4 regions of the Oryzihumus sp. genome follow, and region 3 is predicted to be linked to each of the others. Evidence: riboswitches for the same ligand, from Rfam matches in the RefSeq annotation. Region 3 holds a riboswitch; each other region holds the start of a gene.
The links. Region 3 has a riboswitch for cyclic di-AMP ahead of ACXVGS_RS02265 (C40 family peptidase). Riboswitches for the same ligand answer to the same signal wherever they lie in the genome.
Positions count from the first base shown of each region.

Region 1: it holds a riboswitch for cyclic di-AMP, as region 3 does, so the genes downstream of both, ACXVGS_RS06610 (C40 family peptidase) here and ACXVGS_RS02265 (C40 family peptidase) in region 3, are expected to answer to the same signal.
Region 2: it holds a riboswitch for cyclic di-AMP, as region 3 does, so the genes downstream of both, ACXVGS_RS06230 (transglycosylase family protein) here and ACXVGS_RS02265 (C40 family peptidase) in region 3, are expected to answer to the same signal.
Region 4: it holds a riboswitch for cyclic di-AMP, as region 3 does, so the genes downstream of both, ACXVGS_RS18025 (C40 family peptidase) here and ACXVGS_RS02265 (C40 family peptidase) in region 3, are expected to answer to the same signal.

Region 1 covers NZ_JBTCWL010000018.1:25,798-30,469, reverse strand. Annotated here, with positions in the region: gene ACXVGS_RS06625 (V-type ATP synthase subunit B) at 1-9, shown strand, start outside; gene ACXVGS_RS06620 (V-type ATP synthase subunit D) at 6-662, shown strand; gene ACXVGS_RS06615 (universal stress protein) at 669-1,133, shown strand; cyclic di-AMP (ydaO/yuaA leader) riboswitch at 1,369-1,522, shown strand; gene ACXVGS_RS06610 (C40 family peptidase) at 1,527-1,994, shown strand; gene ACXVGS_RS06605 (Hpt domain-containing protein) at 2,038-2,394, opposite strand; gene ACXVGS_RS06600 (response regulator) at 2,391-2,768, opposite strand; gene ACXVGS_RS06595 (PAS domain S-box protein) at 2,765-4,672, opposite strand, start outside.
Region 2 covers NZ_JBTCWL010000017.1:4,395-9,066, forward strand. Annotated here, with positions in the region: gene ACXVGS_RS06220 (phosphotransferase) at 1-841, opposite strand, end outside; tRNA gene ACXVGS_RS06225 (tRNA-Thr) at 993-1,065, opposite strand; gene ACXVGS_RS06230 (transglycosylase family protein) at 1,340-2,092, opposite strand; cyclic di-AMP (ydaO/yuaA leader) riboswitch at 2,124-2,224, opposite strand; gene ACXVGS_RS06235 (threonine/serine ThrE exporter family protein) at 2,453-3,976, opposite strand; gene ACXVGS_RS06240 (serine/threonine-protein kinase) at 4,021-4,672, opposite strand, start outside.
Region 3 covers NZ_JBTCWL010000005.1:77,030-81,701, forward strand. Annotated here, with positions in the region: gene ACXVGS_RS02250 (HAAS signaling domain-containing protein) at 1-670, opposite strand, end outside; gene ACXVGS_RS02255 (PadR family transcriptional regulator) at 667-1,002, opposite strand; gene ACXVGS_RS02260 (quinone oxidoreductase family protein) at 1,135-2,106, opposite strand; gene ACXVGS_RS02265 (C40 family peptidase) at 2,223-2,942, opposite strand; cyclic di-AMP (ydaO/yuaA leader) riboswitch at 2,945-3,117, opposite strand; gene ACXVGS_RS02270 (class I SAM-dependent methyltransferase) at 3,265-4,038, opposite strand; gene ACXVGS_RS02275 (glycosyltransferase) at 4,162-4,672, opposite strand, start outside.
Region 4 covers NZ_JBTCWL010000103.1:678-5,349, forward strand. Annotated here, with positions in the region: gene ACXVGS_RS18020 (metal-dependent transcriptional regulator) at 1-522, shown strand, start outside; cyclic di-AMP (ydaO/yuaA leader) riboswitch at 802-1,017, shown strand; gene ACXVGS_RS18025 (C40 family peptidase) at 1,021-1,731, shown strand; gene ACXVGS_RS18030 (DsbA family oxidoreductase) at 1,828-2,535, shown strand; gene ACXVGS_RS18035 (SDR family NAD(P)-dependent oxidoreductase) at 2,532-3,272, opposite strand; gene ACXVGS_RS18040 (class I SAM-dependent methyltransferase) at 3,272-4,501, opposite strand; gene ACXVGS_RS18045 (DUF1365 domain-containing protein) at 4,503-4,672, opposite strand, start outside.

The DNA of each region.
Region 1 (4,672 bases), on a different contig from region 3:
TCGCCGTGACCGGCGTGCGCGGGATCCCGCCCGGGCGGGCCGGGAGGGTGTGGCTGGTGCGCCGGCTGGAGGCCGCGCGGCGCGGGGCCGACGTGCTGGACCGCAAGCTGCGGATCCTGCGCCGCGAGGAGGACCGGTGCCACGCACGCGCCGAGCGGGCCGGCGTGCGCTGGGTGGACGCGGTCACCGAGGCGGAGACGTGGGCGCTGCGATCGGCCCTGCTGGCCGGCAGCGCGGCGCTGCGACCGGGGTATGCCGGGGGCGGCGCCGAGGTGCGCCTGGTCTGGTCGGCAGTCATGGGGGCGAGGTTCCCGGGGGAGGCGGAGTGCCTCCTGCCGTTGCCGCACCCGCTGACCTGGCTGCCCGCCTCCTCGGCGATCTCCTGCGCCACCGATGCCTACCGCGAGGCGCTCACAGCGGCGGTGGAGGCAGCGGTCGCCCAGGCCGCGTCGCGGGTGGTCGACGCCGAGCTGGCCACGACCCGGACCAGGGCACGGGCACTCGAGGTGCGCTGGGTGCCCACGCTGCAGCAGGCCCTCTCCAGCCTGGAGCTCACCCTGGCCGAGGCGGACGCCGCCGAGGCGTCCCGGCTTCGCCTGGTCGTGGAGGCCGACCGGTCGCTCGGACCCGGTGACCGCACCCGCCGCGCCCGAGGTCGGTGAGCACCCGTGACGGACACCGCCGCCACGGCGGTCTCCCGCGCCCGGCCCACGAGGGTCCTGCTGGCGGTCCATGACTCGGTGGCCTCCCTGCGGGCGGCACGGCTGGCCGTCGCGGTGTCCGCTGCCGCTGCCTGTCCCCTGCTGGCGGTCACGGTGCTCCAGGACGGCGAGGTGGCCCTGGCGCTGGACCGCGCCTCACGGACGCCCGCGGGGCAGGAACGTCGGGTGTCCGCGGCGGCTGCCGTGCTCAGGCACGTGCTGGCCCTGGCCCAGGGCGCCGGGGTCGCCGCCGAGGCCCGGCAGGTGCTCGGGTCGCCGGGGCAGGAGGTGCTGCGGGCCGCGCAGGAGTGGCGCGCCGACCTCATCGTCATCGGCCGGTCGGAGGCACCCGAAGGTCGTCACGGTCAGGTCGGGGACGTTGCGCTGCACGTGCTCGAGCTCGCTGAGGTGCCGGTGCTGCTGGTTCCCTGAGCTGGGTTCGGTGACTAGTCACCACATAGTCCCTTCGGGCCATTTGACCCCAAGAGCGTCCGGTCCGTCCGATTTACGCGTCACTCTCGACAGTGCCTCGAGGACGTCACTCCGCCAGGGTGAGCGTCCGGCCCCGGGACCGCGACGTCGCTTACCCGGGCGGGGCCCAAGACCCCCACCAGAACGGGTGGGGCGGTCCGCGCGGTCGCCGAGTCCTGTCACCCGCCGGATAACACAGTCGAGTCCACTGCAGTCTGTGACAGGAGCGGAAGACCCAGCACGACGAGGCGCGACGCGTCTCTTGGGGTGAGGCCAGCCACGGCTGGCCGGGCAACTTTCGGCGCCCGAACCCGACAGGTCATCTTTCGCAGGCGGTTCCGAAGGAATCCCTCCATGCTCCACCCACGCATCGCCCGATTCGTCCTGCCCGCAACCTTCTCGGCCCTGCTCGCCGCAGCCGGCGTCATCGGGCCCGTCGCCTCGGCGACACCCGCCTCCGCTGCGGTCGCCTCGATCGGCCTGCGCGCCGAGGCCCAGGCGGCCTCACGCAAGGGCGCGCCCTACCAGTGGGGCGCCGTCGGCCCCCGCAAGTTCGACTGCTCAGGCCTGACCCTGTGGTCCTATGCCCGGGTCGGCAAGCGCCTCCCCCGCACCACCACCCAGCAGTACCGCGCCACCCTGCACGTCAGCCGCTCCCAGGCGCGTGTCGGCGACCTGGTCTTCTTCCACAACAGGAGCGGGATCTACCACGTGGCCATCTACGCGGGCCACAACATGATCTGGCACGCACCCAAGCCCGGCCGGCGGGTCAGCCTCGTGCCGATCTGGACCAGCGCGGTCTACTTCGGCCGCGTCCGCTGAGGCAGGCACGCGGCATACCCCGTCGGTATGCCGCGTACTCACCTCAGGTGAGCTCGCCCCGCAGGTGAGCCACCAGCTCGCGAGCCTCCTCGCCGCGCTCGGGCCCCGGCCCGGGCGCGGCGAACAGCTTCTCCAGCTGCCGTGCGAGGTCCGAGGCCAGTGGCAGGCCGAAGGTGCCGGCCGAGCCGGCGATCTTGTGGGCCTGGAAGGCGGCCCGCTCCCGGGCGGCCTCGCCGAGCTGGTCCTGGACCAGCGCGGTGACGGCGACCTCGATGTCGGGGAGCTTGGCCAGGTTGTTCGCCCGGGCGCGGCGCTTGAGGTCCTCCCAGCCGGCACCCAGACCGGTCGCCTCGGCGTCGGTCATCGGCTCCTCGCCCACGGCCCCGTTCCCCTCGCTCACGTCAGGCTCCAGCCGACCAGCTCGGCCACCTGACCGGCCAGCCGCATCGGGTCGAACGGCTTGGCGAGCACTCCCGCCACCGGCAGGCTGGCCCACTGCCGCTGCTCGGACTGCTGCACCTTGGCGGTCAGCAGCACGATCGGGATGTCGCGGGTGAGCTCGTCGGCGGCCAGCAGCCGGCAGGCCGTCGGACCGTCCATCTCCGGCATCATCACGTCCATCACGATCGCATCGGGCACCTCGGCCCGGGCGGTGGCCACCGCCTCGGCGCCGCTCGATGCGGTGATGACCTCCCAGCCGCCCACCGCCTCCAGGCTCATCTGGGCGACCTCGAGGATGATGTCGTCGTCATCGACGACGAGCACGCGCTTCACGGCGCGGTTCCGGGACGGTGCTGCCCGAGCACCGTGGCCACCGACCCGGTGCTGGCCACCGTCGTCCGGCGGCTGCCGCCGCGACGGCTGATCCCGCCCGGCCCGGTCGGCAGGGTGAAGGAGAACGTGGCACCCGTGCCCGGCCCCGCGCTGGTGGCCCAGATGTCGCCACCGTGCTGCTCGACGATGCCGCGGCAGATGGCCAGGCCCAGGCCGGTGCCGCCCTTGCTGCGGGTGTCGGAGGCGTCGACCTGCTGGAAACGGTTGAAGATCTCCTCGAGCTGGTCGACGGGGATGCCGGGCCCCTCGTCGACGATGTCGAAGCGCACCTGCCACTCGCCGGCCACGACCGTCAGCCGCACCACCGACCCCTCCGGGGAGAACTTGACGGCGTTGCCGAGCAGGTTGGTCAGCGTCTGCACCACCCGGTCGCGGTCGGCCCAGACCGAGCCGAAGACGGCACCGACCTCGAGCCGCACGCCTGCGTCGTGGGCCAGCGGGGAGGTCTCGTCCACGGCGGTCGCGACCAGCTGCATCACGGCGACCTGCTCGCGTCGGAGCCGGAGCTTGCCGGCGGCCATCCGCTCCACGTCGAGGATGTCGTTGATCAGGCGGATCAGCCGGTCGCTGCTGTCGCTGGCGACCTCGACCATCCGGTGCGCCCGCGGCGGGAGCTCGCCGGCCGCGCCGCCGGCCAGCAGGCCGAGCGCACCCCGGATCGAGGTGAGTGGGGTCCGCAGCTCGTGGCTGACCACCGAGATGAACTCGTCCTTCATCGTGTCGACCGCCCGCCTCTCGCTGATGTCACGGAAGATGACCACTGACCCCACCACCACACCGTCCTGGACGATGGGCGCCACGATCCGCTCGGAGTCGAAGACGCGACCATCGGCCCGGACGTGGCGGCCGGTCACCAGACGCGTCGCGGTGTCGATCCCCTCCCCCGTCGACCCGCCTGCCGGCTCGCCGGTCGACTCCGCGCTGACCTCCCCGGTGACGTCGTCGGTGATGTCTTCCGCCCGGATCACCTCGTCGACCGGGCGGCCCAGGACCGCCTCGCGCGGCAGGCCCAGCAGCCGGGTGCCGGCATCGTTGATGAACGTGACGCGCCCCTCCTGGTCGAGGCCGTAGATGCCGTCGCCGGCGGAGTTGAGGATCGACTCGTGCTGACGTGAGAGGCGTTCCAGGACAGCGGTCTGCTCGCGCACCTCGCGCTCGAGGCGCCGGTTGGCCGTGACGTCGCGGAAACTCCAGACGCGGCCGACGCTCTCGCCGTTGAGCCGCTGCGGCTGGGAGTAGCGCTCGAAGACCCGGCCATCGCGGAAGTGCAGCTCGTCGAAGGTGCTCGCGGTGGGGTCGGAGTAGAGCTCCTGGACCCGCTCCACGAAGGCGTCGGGGTAGACCAGCTGGCGCAGGACCGAGGACATCACCGTGGCGTCGTCACCGGAGGCGAGCAGCTCGGGGTCGATGTGCCACATCTCGGCGAACTTGCGGTTGGCGCCCGCGATGCGGCCCGAGGCTGCCACCACGAGGATCCCGTCGACCGTGGACTCCAGGGTGGCCTCCAGCAGCGCCAGCGATGTCGCCACCCGGTCCTGCTGGGCCGCCCGCTCCAGCACGGTCGCCGCCAGCCGGGCACCCGACGCCGCGAGCTCGTCGTCGGCGGGGCCGCGGGTGCGGCCCGGCGGGTAGCGGAGCACGAGGCGGCCGACCTCACGCCGTCCGTCGCGCACCGGAACGCGCAGCTCCTCGCCCTTCCAGCCGCGCACCGGCGAGCCGTCCTCGACGTCGGCGCGGGAGACGAAGGCGTGGCGCTGTTCGGAGGCGTCGATCTCCACGTGGCACAACGCCGCTCCGCTGGTCGACTCCAGGTTCTGCGCGAGGTGGCTGAGGATCTCGGGCAG
Region 2 (4,672 bases), on a different contig from region 3:
TCGGGTTGGAGTCGAGGTAGTACCAGACCAGCCCCATCGCCTGCTGAAACGCCCAAGCCATCCCGCGCTGCCACTGGACGTCGCCGCATCCGAGCTCACGGCGGAGGATGCCGCGCTGGGTCTCGTCGAGGAGGTGCCAGGCCGCCACGAGGTCGAGCGCCGGGTCCGCCGGGCCGAAGCCGCCGCCGTCCAGGACCCCGACGAGACGGCCGTCTTCGACGAGGACGTTGGGCGGGATGAGGTCGCCGTGGCACATCACGTGCTCGTCGACCTCGGGCAGCGTCCGAAGCTCCGCCCAGATCCGCCGCAGGAGGGGTACGTCGAGCAGGTCCTCGCTCTGCCGGAAGCATGTCTCGAGCCACTCGTCGTGGTCCGGGAGGCGCCCGCCACGACCGACGCCGCCGAAGCGTCGCCCACGGGTGCCGTCGGCGCGCAGCCCGGCGATGAGCTCGGCCAGGTCATGGGCGAACGCGTTCGACCCCGCGGGGTCCTCGACGGTCGCGTCGTGGCCGGACAGCCAGGTCTGGACGCTCCACGGCAGCGGATAGCCCGCGCCCGGCTCCCCGATCACCACCGGCTCCGGGGTGGGCACGGTGGCGGCGTCGGCCAGTTCACGCGCGGCCTCGGCCTCGGCCACCAGCGACGCGCGGGCCTGCGCCGGGTCGTGACCGACCAGCGGGAAGCGGGCGGCCAGGTCGTCGCCCATACGGAAGATCGCGTTCACGGTCCCGGGCGTGCGCAGCTCGGTGACCGGCAGTCCGCGCCACTGAGGGAACTGGACCTCGATCAGCCGGCGGACGGTCTGCGCGTCGACGTGGAGCTGGCCGGCGTGCATCGTCATGCCGCCATCCTCGCTGTCGGCGACCCCGGGTGTCCTCCGACTTTTCGCGCGGCAGGCTCGGCGCCGTCATTGGCTGACCAGCCGCCGTGCTGCGCAGGTCGAGACGTCCACCTGCGCGAGGCACCAGACTGCCCCTCACGTGCGAAAACAGAGCCGACGAGGGGACTCGAACCCCTAACCACCTGTTTACAAGACAGGTGCGCTACCGATTGCGCCACGTCGGCCGACCCGCGCCGGAGCACGGGACGCGCCCACCAGGCTGGGTGGGCTCGCGAAATGCTACCGGCCCACCCGGCCCCGGATGGCCACCCCCGCGCGGCCACCCCACAAGGAGCGGCCGCGCCACGCGGAGACAGCGCACCCCTGCAGCGACCCGAACCCGGCACACGCCGAAGGCCCGGACGGGGACCGCCGGGCCTTCGTGTTCCTGCCACAGGGGAGCAGGATGTGCCGCTGGAACCAGGAGCCGCAGGCAGGGGGCCGACGACGAGCCTGCAATCAGCGGTGGCGGTTGAGCCAGCTCTGCAGCGCACGCACCGTGGGCGCGTTGAGCGAGCGGGCACCGTCCTGGCGCGCGTGGATGTGGCGCTGGAGCGCGCGCACCGTCTGGGGGCCGATGACGCCGTCCGGCGTGGCACCGACCTTGCGCTGCAGGGCGGCCGTCGTGATCGGGCCGAGGACACCGTCCTGGCTGGTGCCGACCCAGCGCTGGATCGACCGGACGGTGGAGGAGCTGAGGGCGCCGCTCACGGCGACGCGAGCGTGGTTGACGGCGTGCTTCTGGGGCACCGACGCCTTGGGCAGCGCCCTGCGCGTCATCGACCGGGACACCTCGACCGTGCCCGTGCCGCCGTTGGCGCGGGTGAGGCCGGCCTTGCGGCTGCACACCGGCCACGCGCCCGGGCCCTGCCCGGCGAGCACGCGCTGGGCGACGGTGATCTGCTCCTCGCGGCTGGCCTGGTCGGCGCGCGAGGCATAGCGGGCGCCGCCGTAGGCGACCCAGGTGCTCTGGGTGAACTGCAGCCCGCCGTAGTAGCCGTTGCCGGTGTTGATCGCCCAGTTGCCGCCGCTCTCACACGCGGCCACGGAGTCCCAGACGGAGGCGGCCTGCGCGGGGCCGGCCACCGCGACACCGGTGGTGACGGAGGCGGCTCCGGCGATGGCGACACCGGCCACACGAGACTTGTTGACACCCTGCGGGGCGGCGTGCCGCGGGGTGTACCGACGGGCGTGCCGGGGGGCGTAGTGCATCGAGGCGTTCCTCTCCTGACGATGCGCCGGAGAGGTCAGCTGTCGGGTTCGGGCGTGTCAGGCGTGCCCGGCCGGCGGTGCCGGCTTCACCCCAAGGCCGACCCGAAGGCCGGCCAACATCGTGGGTCCCCCACCCTCGTCCTGGCCCGGGTCACCCCGGTGAAGTGCCCGCCGGACGAGGTTTGGCGCTGCGGGCACGCATGCGTGTGGTCGGTATGCAGTTGTGGCGAACGTCCCCATTCCTATAACGGAACGGCATCGCGCCGGGCCGGTTTCACCGAACTTTTCCCAGCAGATCGTCAACCCATAGACAACGCAGGACCGGTATGCCGTGAATGTCCGGTTCCGGCTCGGGTCACCTCAGCGCATCCGGGCCCGACGCTGGCGCACGATCTGCCGGTCGAAGGGCGAGGCCATCAGGTCCCCGAGGACGACGCCGGTCGCGATGGCCAGGGCTGCCGCGCCGGCCCCGAGCAGGATCGTCAGGCCGGCTGCCGTCGAGGCGGCGCCCTGTCCGATGACCGAGCCGGACACGAGCATCGACATGCCTCGGAAGATGGTCAGACCGGGCAGCAGCGGGCCGACGGCGGGCACCACCAGCACGAGGCCGGGCGCCCCCATCCGCAGCGCCACCAGGCGACCTCCAAAGCCGACGAGCACGCACGCGATGGTGAGCCCGGTCAGCTGTCCCAACCCGAACGTCTGGTGCACCACCCCGGTGACGAGCGTGCCGAGGCCACCGAGCACTGCGGTTGGCACCAGCAGCTTTCGCCTGGTCCGTTGCGCGATCGCCGAGGCCACGGCACCGACCGCACCGGCGACGACGAGGACGGGCAGCGCGACCTCCGCACCCTCGACGGAGATCTTCGGCAGCGAAGCCCCCAACCCGAAGGCCTGGTCCAGGCGCACGGTGACCGACAGCGCCGCCGCGACACCGGTGATGATGCCGGCGGCGGTCAGCCCGACGGTGAACAGCCGTCCGGCGCCGGTCACGGGGTAGCCGGTGATCGCGTCCTCGACCGAGGACACCATGGCCCGGCCGGGCAGCAGCACGACGATGCCGCCGGCCACGATGTACGCGCTGTCCGCCCGGGTCAGGTCCAGCGCACCGCTGCGGCCAAGCACGAACGCGCCCCACGCGACGGCTGTGGCGATCGCCCCACCGACGGCCGACAGGTAGAACGACGGCAGCCCGCGGGAGGCGAGGACCCGCCCCACCCGGTCCACGAGCATCGCCGACAGCAGGGCCAGAGCAACCGCCGGGACGCTGGCGCCCAGCTTCAGCGCGACCGACCCGGCCAGCACGCCGTAGGAGAAGGTGATCGCCCACCGCGGCCAGAACCGTGGGTGCCGGCGGATCTGGCGCAGCCGCGCAGTGGCCTGGTGCAGGTCGATGCGGCCGGCGACGAGGGCCTCGACGAACTCGTGCAGGGCCGCCAGCCGGGCGAAGTCGCGGCTGGTCGAGCGGACCACGCGGAGCAGGGTGTGCAGCTGACCCGAGGGCGAGACGCACTGCACCAGCAGGCTCTGGTTGGTGATGTCGACCTCGAGCCGCTCCAGGCCCGCGGAGGTCGCGACGGCCACGACGCTCGACTCCACGTCGCGGGCGCTGCCGCCGCAGCGCAGCATCAGCTCGCCGGCGCGCACCGCCAGCTCCAGCGCGGTGCGCACCGTCTGCTCCTCGGCAGGGGCCTCCATCCGGCGCGGGTTGCGGTACGGCGTGCGGCGCAGCGACGCGGACAGCGGCATCGGCTCGGTGAGCTCCTCCCCGCGCCAGATGCGTGGCCGTCCACGGTGCTGGGTCACCCCGGGTTGCGGGGCGTTCGGGTCGGGCCGCGGTGCGGTGGGATCCGGTCGGGATGTGGCGCGATCCGGGTCGGTCATGGGCAAACGCTAGCCCGCCGCGTCAGACCGGTATCGCGCCCACCTCACCGCTGCAGGAACGACGGCAGCGGCGCCCGGGTCCCGTTCGTCGGCCACCACGAGACCTGGCCGTGACGGGTCCACGCCCACACCCCGAGCCCGGCCGCCGCGAGCAGGAGCAGCGTGACCACCACCCGGGTGGCGGTGCCGGGGCGGGCCACCCCCCGCACCAGGCTGCGCGACCCTCGGCGCAACGCAGGCGAGGCCGGGCCCCACCACACCACGAGCAGCCCCACGAGGGCGCCGATCGCGATGGGCGCGGAGGAGTCGGGGCGGGGCTGGCCGCCGGTCAGGGAGGTCAGCGCCAGGGCCGCGGAGAACGTGGTCGCGACGGCCACCACCAGGGGCAGCAGCAGCGAGACGACCGTGGCCACGGCAGCGCGGAGCACGTGCCACGGGCTGGAGATCACCGCGACCGGCATGTCGCTGCGCCGGCGCCCGGCGGCGTGCCGGCGCATCACCAGCGAGGTGACCGAGCGGTCCGCGAACCGGGCCAGCAGCGACCACACGACGGCGAGCACCACGGCGACCAGCGGCCACACCGCCGCAACCGCCACGGTGGCGGCGAGCATCGCGGCCAGGGTGCCGGCCCGGGACGGGCGACCGATCCGGGGGTCCGGCTCGCCGGGTGACATCTCCCGGGCGGCCTCCCAGTCG
Region 3 (4,672 bases):
TCCACGTGCCCTGCTGCGGGGGCTCGGTGACGTACTGCACGGTGGTGTTCGGCTGCATGACGGTGCGTTCCGTCGCGTCGCTCAGGGACGCCAGTACCGGGACTGCCGCGACGACGAGCACCGCGTTCACCGCGATGAGCGCGCGGCGCGCCCTCACGCCCCAGCCATGCCGTCCGACCTGCACCGAGGCGACGGCCACGACAAGGACCACAAGGGCCCCGGTGAGACCGGACCCCACGTGGGGCACGAGCGGCAGCCGTGTCGACCAGGCGCCCCAGCTGCCCCACTGGACGAGGACGACGGCCGAGACGAGCAGCCACGCCCGGGCCACCCACCACAGCGGGCGCACCGAGATGAGGAATCCGAGCACGGGGCGGACCCAGGACTGGGCCAGCAGCGCGTCCCTGGCGGAACCCAGGGTGCGGGTCACCGAAGCCCGGGAGGCGCGCCCCCGGGGAGGCAGGCCGGCGGACGCACGCAGCTCCGCGGCATACGCCTCCGGCTCGCCGAGGCGCACCGTCAGCGGCGCGTCACTCTCGTGGGCGAGGTCGTCGAGGTGCTCGCGCACCTCCTCCAGGAGGTCCTCCCGGTCGCCGCGCGGCAGGTCATCCAGGGCCGCGGCCACCCCGGTGAGGTAGCTGTCGACCCGCAGGTTCGTCGTCGTTGTCACCGTCGCCCCTCCGCCCCGGCCTGCAGGAGGCCGTTCATGGTGTCCGAGAACCGGAGCCACACCTTGGTCTGCTCCGCGAGGGCCTTCTTGCCCTGTGCGTTGATGCCGTAGTACTTGCGGTGCGGGCCCTCCTCGGACGGCACCACGTAGGAGGTCAGCGCCCCCGCCGTGTAGAGCCGGCGCAGCGTCCCGTAGACGGAGGCGTCGCCGACGTCCTCCAGACCCGCGGCGCGCAGCCGGCGCACCACGTCGTAGCCGTAGCCGTCGGCCTCCTCGACCACCGCGAGCACTGCGACATCGAGGACCCCCTTGAGCAGCTGCGTCGTGTCCAAACCCCACCTCCTGCTTGTGTGGCACGGACGCTACTACGCATTCCGCGTTACCGCTCAGCATGCAGTACCGCGTGTCGCGCGAGACCCGCCGCCCCGTCACGCCCCCCTCCCGGGACAGAGGTGTTGCTGGCGTCAGGCCGGGACGAGGAACACCCGGCCGACCGCGGCCCGCGACTCGACCAGGGCGTGCGCGGCAGGCGCCTCTCCCAGCGGGAACCGCGCCGACTCGGGCACCACCAGCTCGCCGCGGGCGGCGTGCGCCAGGACCGCCTCGACCGCGGGGCGCAGCGCGTGCGGCCGGGTGCGGCGCTGGTAGCCGGTGCTGTAGCCCAGCACCGCGCGGTTGTGCCGGTGCAGGTCGGTGGTGCGGATCGCCGCGGCCGGCCCGGCTGTGTGCCCGCAGATCACGAGCCGCCCGTACGGCGCCAGGCAGGTCATCCCGCGCTCGGTCACCTCCCCGCCGATCGGGTCGACGATGACGTCGGCTCCCTCGCCGGTGAGGGCGCGGACCGCCTCGGCGAAGTCCTCCGCCCGGTGGTCGATGACGTGGGTGGCCCCGAGTGCCCGCGCCGCCGCGACCTTGTCCGGGCCGCCGACCGTGGCGATGGCCTGTCGCGCACCCATGGCCAGCGCCAGCTGGACCGCCGCGCCGCCGACGCCGCCGGTCGCGCCGTGGACCAGGACCGTGTCGCCATCGCCAACCTGCCCCCGCCGCAGCACGTTGTATGCCGTGACCAGCACCGTCAGCGACGCCCCCACCTCGGCCGGGACGTCCTGCGGCAACGAGTAGGTCATGGCGGCCGGGGCGAGCACCTGCTCGGCATAGGAGCCGCCGCTGGTCCACGCCGCCACGCGCTGGCCCGGGACCACGTCCGTCACACCCTCCCCCACCGCGTCGACGACGCCGACGCAGTCCAGGCCGGGGGTGAACGGCAGCGCGCCACCCGCGTCGTAGCCACCGCGGCGGCTGTGCACGTCGGCGAAGTTGACGCTGGTCAGCTCCGTGGTGACGCGGACCTGGCCGGGACCGGGGTGCGGGGTGGGCAGCTCCTCGACGGCGAGGACCTCGGGAGCTCCGTGGGAACGGACGACGACAGCGCGCATGGCCCGGAGACTACGGGCGGCGGCCCCGCGGCATACCGGTGTTCACGGCGAGGGACGGCGAACGGCCCGAGCCCGCTGCAGGGGATAGCGGGTTCGGGCCGTTCAACGCGCTCGGATCAGGGGCGACCGTAGGTCACGGCACTGGTCCAGATCGCGCGCTTGGAGACGACCGCACCGGAGTGCGGGGCGTCCCACATCATGCCGCCGCCGGCGTAGATGCCGACGTGGTAGGCCGGGGACCCGAAGAACACCAGGTCGCCCGGCTGCGGGGTGCTGACCCGCGTGACGGCCGCGCGCTGCTCCTCAGCCGTGCGCGGCAGCGAGACGCCGATCTTGTTGAAGACGTACTGCGTGAAGCCGGAGCAGTCGAAGCCCGACGGGGTGGTGCCGCCCCAGACGTACGGCACGCCGGCGTACTGGGCCGCGACGCCCAGGACGCTGGTGGCCGGCGCGGAGACGGACACGGACACGGCCGGCCGGGCGGTGCCCCGGCTGACCTGCGGGGTGGCGGCCCGCTGGACGGGAGCCGGGGCCGCCACGGGCTTCGGAGCGGGCGCGGGCTTGGGCGCGACGCTGTGGAAGCCGACCTCGCCGAAGCTGGGGGCGACGACCGCGGGGCTGGCAGCCGGGGCCGCAACGGCCACGGTGTCAGCTGCCGCGGGCGGCGCGACGAGCGGCGCCGGGGCCGACGCCGAAGCGGCCGAGGCCGGTCCGGCGAGGGTGGCGACGATGCCACCGGAGACAGCGAGGACCGCCGTCGTCCGGCCCGTGGTGGTGCCGAGGGGGTTGGTGGGACGGTTTTGGGCGCGATGACGCCCGGCATGGTGCTTGGACACGTGAAGCCACCTCCAGACGCCTGCGAGGTGAGCTGTCGGGTTCGGGTGGGAGAGATGCACCCGGTCCACGCGACGGCGGTATGCCGTGTGGCGCGGACTTCACCCCAAGGAGCACCGGAGTGCCCCGGAAGTGGGTCCCCCGCTCCTGCCATGCGGGTTACAGGGGTTTCCCCGACACCGGTGGCAGGACTCGGCGGTCCCGGTGCGGGGGCTCCTTGCAGGGGATCAAAGAGCGTCGCAAACCGTACCCAAAGCCCCAAGTGAATGTCACGCCGAGGTCACGAATGCTCACACCAATGACCAAGGTCCCTACCGCTGACGGTCAGCGGCGTACTCGCGCGATGTGCACGTCGGCCCCGCGGTGCAGCTCGATCCCGCCGTCCTCGTGCATCCGCCAGAGCTCGTCGAGGGCGCGTCGCTCGAGCTCGACCTGGTCGCCGGGCGCCAGCGAGCGGAAGAACCCGACGAAGCCGTGCGACATCTGCCACTCCCACAGCTCGCGGGGCGAAGAGACCGGCAACCGCACCTCGAGGCTGCCCATCCACGCGTCCTCCAGCCCGGCCTCGGCGACGAGGCGCCCGACGTCGATCGGGCGGGCGACCTGGACCGCGCCGGGAGCGGGACGGAAGCGCGCCCCGACCTCGTAGAAGCGGTCCCAGCGTCCACCGTCGTCCACCGGCCCGGGCACCGTGATGACGACCTGCCCGCCGGGCCGGGTCACCCGGACCATCTCGGCGAGCACCTGCGCCGGATCGTCGACGCAGTGCAGCAGCAGGGCCGCCACCGCGACGTCGACGCTGTCGTCCGGCAAGGCCAGGGCGTGGGCGTCCATGAGCCGCACGACCATGTCGGGGTCGGCCGCGCGCAGGTGGTCCACCATCTGGCTGGAGGCGTCGACGGCGGTGACGTGCCAGCCGCGCGAGGCGGCCGCGAGCGCCACCGCACCCCGGCCGGCGCCCACGTCGAGCAGCTCGGCGCCGGCATCGTCGTCGATGAGCTCGAGCACCTGCTCGCCGAACCGGGCGCACAACGGGAGCACCTGGTCGTAGTCCTCGGCGAGCTCGTCGAACATGGGCACCGAGTCCAGACGCGTCATGCCGCCGACGCTGCCACCTTCGCCGGGCGCGGTGCAATCCGGGCCCGGCCCTCAGCCCGGGGACGGTATGCCGCGGCCCCAGGACAGTGCGCCGCGGCGCCAGGACGCGCGCCGCGCTTGGCCCTACGGGCCGGCGGCCGGGCGTGTCAGGCCGGCGTGGACCCGCGATCCACGTCGGCTGACCACCCCGCTGCGCTCCAGCTTGTCCCACCGGGCCGTGGTGCCGCGCAGCTCGGCAAAGATGGCGGCGGCCATGACCATGCCCATGAGCGTGGAGTAGACCGGCCACAGCACCGCGGTCCAGAGGAACCGCAGGTCGCGGCCGGCGCGGTTGAGCAGGATGGAGAACACCGCAAGCGCGAGCGAGACCCACAGGCCCAGCCAGCCCATGACCGACGGCACGGTGAGGCTGAACGGCGTGTGCCCGGCGGCGAAGGCGAACGGCACGCAGACCAGCACCACCAGCTGCAGCACCGGGATGCCGACCATCGTCCACGCGTTGAGCACGAGGTAGAACCCGAAGACCCCGTAGCGCCGGCGGCCGAGCATGCCCCGGTGGATGCGCAGCGTCTGCAGCAGGCCACGCGCCCAGCGCACCCGCTGGCGCCACAGCGCCCGGACCGTCGACGGCACC
Region 4 (4,672 bases), on a different contig from region 3:
GACCGTCACCTCGAGCTGTCCGAGGAGGGCCGCCGGATCGCCACACGGGTCATGCGCAAGCATCGGCTGGCCGAGCGGCTGCTCGTCGACGTCATCGGCCTGGAGTGGGAGTACGTCCACGACGAGGCCTGCCGCTGGGAGCACGTCATGAGCGAGCGGGTCGAGCGCAAGATCCTCCAGCTCATCGGCGAGCACCGGGAGTCGCCCTACGGCAACCCGATCCCGGGCCTGGACGAGCTCGGCGAGGAGGCCGGGGAGGACTTCCGGCTGGGCGTGAGCAGCCTGGCCGTGCTCGCCGGCGACCAGCCCAGCGTGGTGACCGTGCGCCGGATCGGCGAGCCGGTCCAGGTGGACCACGAGGCGCTCAGCCTGCTCACCGTGGCCGGGCTGCTGCCGGGCCGGCGGGTCCGGATCCGGCGCGAGGCCGGTCGCGTGATCGTGGTGCGCGACGGCGCGGAGGACGCGGCCGGGGTGTCGCTGCCGGAGAGCACGGCGGCGCACGTCTTCGCGGCCGCCGTCTGAGGTGTTGGGGCCTCGCCGGGCGTCCCCGGTGAGGCCTTCGTCAGCATGTGGCAGGACCGGTCCGAGGGCCGGCACTGTCGCCGTGCATGGCGACACGCCCGAACCCGGGGCGGGGGAGTTTGCCCCATTTCGTCCCCATCTCAAGGGGTGCGCAACTCGCTGACCTGCGACGTCGCCGACGACGCCGCCAGGTCTCCGACACGCCCGTGACCTCGATGTGACAAGGGACTTTGGTCTGTGTACGGTGGCATCGCTTGCTCTCCCCCTGGAGGAAGCTCTCGATGTGGCATGCCGAATCCTGCCGCCACGTTCGAGATGAGTTCACACACCGTTTGGCAGGAGCGGGGGACCCACTTGCGGGGCGTCGTGAGACGCCCCTTGGGGTGAAGCCCTCAGGCGGCTGGCCGACCCAGGTCGGATGGCTGCCTCAGGGCCGGGTGCATACCTCCCACCCGAACCCGACAGCTCACCTCGTAGGCACTGGAGAGGTCTTTTCACGTGTCGAAGCACCATGCCGGGCGCCACCGCGCCGCAGGTCGCCAGACGACCACCACTGCCCTGACGTCTGCTCTTGGCCGTTCCGGCCAGCCCGCCGCCAAGGCTTCCGCGGTCCTCGCGGTCTCCGGTGGTCTGGTGGCCTCGTTCAGCATGCCCGCCTCGGCCGCGCCGGCCACGCACGCTCCCGAGGCAGCCACCCCGACCAACGCCCCCGGCACGGTCGCGGTCTCGGCCCCGAGCACCGCCGCCACCCCGGTTGCGCCCTCCTTCGGTGAGGTCGGCTTCGACGCCACCGCCCCGAAGGCCGCCCCGGTGCACCGCGCCGTGGAGACGGTCAGCCGCAGCACCGACCGCATGGCGATCAACCTGCCCTCGCCGGCCGCCGGCGTGCTCGGCATCGCCGCGATGTACGCAGGTGTCCCCTACGAGTGGGGCGGCACCACGCCGTCCGGCTTCGACTGCTCCGGCTTCACCCAGTACGTCTTCAACAAGATCGGCATCTCGCTGCCGCGCACGGCCGAGGAGCAGCGCATGGCTGCGACCCGCGTGAGCAACCCGCAGCCGGGTGACCTGGTCTTCTTCGGCAACCCCGCCCACCACGTCGGCATCTACGCCGGTGGCGGCATGATGTGGGACGCCCCGCACTCCGGCGCGGTGGTCTCCAAGCGCGCGATCTGGACCAGCGACGTGACCTACGGCCGCTTCTCCTGATTCGCAGGCACCCAGCCTGAGCATGACGCCGCAGGCCCCGAACCCAGCACGGGTTCGGGGCCTGCGGCGTTGCCGGGTCTTTGGGACAATGGGGCCATGAGCACCACGCGCACGGAAGCCGCAGCGCCCACGGCGACGGACCGCACGCCGGGCATCATCCTCGAGGTCTGGTCCGACGTGGTCTGCCCCTGGTGCTACCTGGGCAAGCGCCGGCTCGAGCACGCGATCGCCGCGTTCGAGCGGCCGGCGCTGGTCGAGGTGCGCTACCGCTCCTACGAGCTCGACCCGCGCACCCCGGTCGGGGAGGGCGTCCCCGTCTACGACTACCTCGGGCGCCGCTACGGCGGAGGCCCGGAGGCGGGCCGGGCCATGAGCGCACGGGTCGCCCGGGCCGCGGGCGAGGAGGGCCTGCGGATGGACTTCGACCGGGCCGTGTGGACCAACACCTTCGACGCGCACCGGATGGTGCACATGGGGCTGGCCCAGGGCGGGCCGGCCCTGCAGGCCGCGGTCAAGGAGCGCCTGTTCGCCGCCCACTTCGAGGAGGGCAAGGTCCTCGACGACATCTCCACCCTGCAGCGACTGGGAGCCGAGGCCGGGCTCGACGAGCACGTGCTGGCGGCGGTGCTCGCTTCCGACGACTACGCCGAGGACGTGCGCGCCGACGAGGCCGCCGCCCGCGAGCTGGGCATCACCACGGTGCCCTTCGTGGTGGCGAACCGGTCCGTGGCGCTGTCCGGCGCCCAGCCGGTGGAGGTCTTCGCCCAGCTGCTGCACCAGGCCTGGCGCGAGACCGGCAGCTAGCTGCGGCCGGCCAGCAGCCGGGCCCAGGCGCCGGCCGGCACGAACCGCGCGAGCTTCATCAGCACCGCCATCCGGGTGGGGAAGACGATCTCGGTCCGGTCGCGCTCCAGCCCGTCGCAGATCGCCCGCGCCGCCTGGTCCGGCTCGACCATGAACGGCATGGGGAACTCGTTGACCTCGGTCATCCCGGTGCGCACGAAGCCGGGGCAGATCGTGGTCACGTGTACCCCGCTCCGGCGCACCGACAGTCGCAGCGACTCCAGCAGGTTGATCTGGGCGGCCTTCGTGGCGCCGTAGGCCTCGGCCCCCGACAGGCCCCGGTAGCCGGCCACCGACGCGACGCCCGCGATGACGCCCCCGCGACGGGCGACCATGCCGGGAAGCACTGCGTCGATGCCGTTGCTCATGCCGACGAGGTTGACCTGGAGGTGGCGCTCGAAGGAGTCGGCGTCCCAGGTGCCGGCCGGCATCTGCTGCCAGTGCCCGGCGCACAGCAGCACCAGGTCTGGGGGCCCGAGCTCGGCCTCGACCCGTGCCGCTGCGGCATGGACCTGAGCCCGGTCGGTGACGTCCGCGGGCGCCACGAGCATGCGCCCCTCGGCCACGGTGGCCAGCCGGTCGGCACGCCGGGCGGAGACGGCCACCCGGGCGCCCCGGGCAGCCAGCTCGCGGGCCACGGCCGCGCCGATGCCGCTGGACGCGCCGACGACCCAGGCGACCCGGCCCTCGAGGTCCACTACGGGCGGACCATCTGCAGCTGGCTGACGCCCAGGTAGCCGGTGCGGAAGCCGGCCTCGCAGTAGGCCAGGTAGAACTCCCACATCGAGCGGAACGTGTCGTCGAAGCCGAGCGTGCGGACGTGGTCCCACTCGGCGAGGAACCGGCCGCGCCACTGCTTCAGGGTCTCGGCGTAGTGCCATCCGAGCTCGCGGCGCTGCGCGACCCGCAGGCTGGTGTGCCCCGCAAGGGTCTCGTCGATCGCCTGCAGGGACGGGATGATCCCGCCGGGGAAGATGTACTTCTGGATCCAGGAGTAGGTGCGCCGCGTGGCCCGCATCCGCTCGTGCGCCATGGTGATCGACTGGATCGCGACCCGGCCGCCGGGGGCGAGAAGGCGGTCGATCGTGGCGAAGTAGGTCGGCCAGTACTTCTCGCCGACGGCCTCGATCATCTCGACGCTGACGACGGCGTCGAACTGGCCCTGGACCTCGCGGTAGTCCTGGAGGCGCACCTCGACCCGGTCGGTCATCCCGGCGGCGGCGATGCGCTCGCGGGCGAGCTCGGCCTGCTCCTCCGACAGGGTGATGGTCAGCACCCGGGCGCCGCGCTGCGCGGCGCGAAGGGCCAGCGCGCCCCAGCCGGTGCCGATCTCCAGGACCCGCGTGCCCTCGCCGACCCCGGCGTAGTCGAGCATGCCGTCGATCTTGCGCAGCTGGGCGGCCTCGAGGTCGTCGCCGTCCTCGAACCACGCCGAGGAGTAGCTCATCGTCGGGTCGAGGAACGCCGCGAACAGGTCGTTGCTCAGGTCGTAGTGCCGGTGGATGTTCTCCCGGGAGCCCTCGAGGGTGTTCTCCTCGTGGTGCGGCAGCCGCTCGTCGACGATGGTGCGGAACCGCTGCAGCCACTCGGGGATGAGCTGGCTCAGCTTGGCCGCGAACGGCGCCAGCAGGTCGGCCAGGTCGGTGTCCGGCCCCGGGCGCCAGTCGCCGGCCATGTAGGCCTCGCCGAAGCCGATCTTGGTGTCCTTGCCGATCCGGGCGAAGAACGCCTCCGGGTTCACGAGCTCGAAGACCGGCGAGTCGGCGCCGCCGCCACCGACGACCCGGCCGTCGGGGTAGGTGGCTCGGACCGGCACGAGGTCGACGGCGCGCTCGAACAGGACGCGGGCGACGCGGGCGTGGACCGGGGCGGTGGGCACCGTCTCCAGCGCGGGCCAGCGCAGGGACGTGGGGGCGACGGCGGTCATCTCAGACACCTTCCTGGGCGCGGTGGCGCGGTCGGGGGGCAACGGGCAGTCGGCGCAGCCACAGCCAGACCCCGTGCACCCGTATCAGGGCCGTGACCCGCTGGGGCATGAGCGGCCGGCGCAGCACCTGGCCCACCAGGCGGCGCGGCGTGGCCGGCTGCGGTGTGCCGC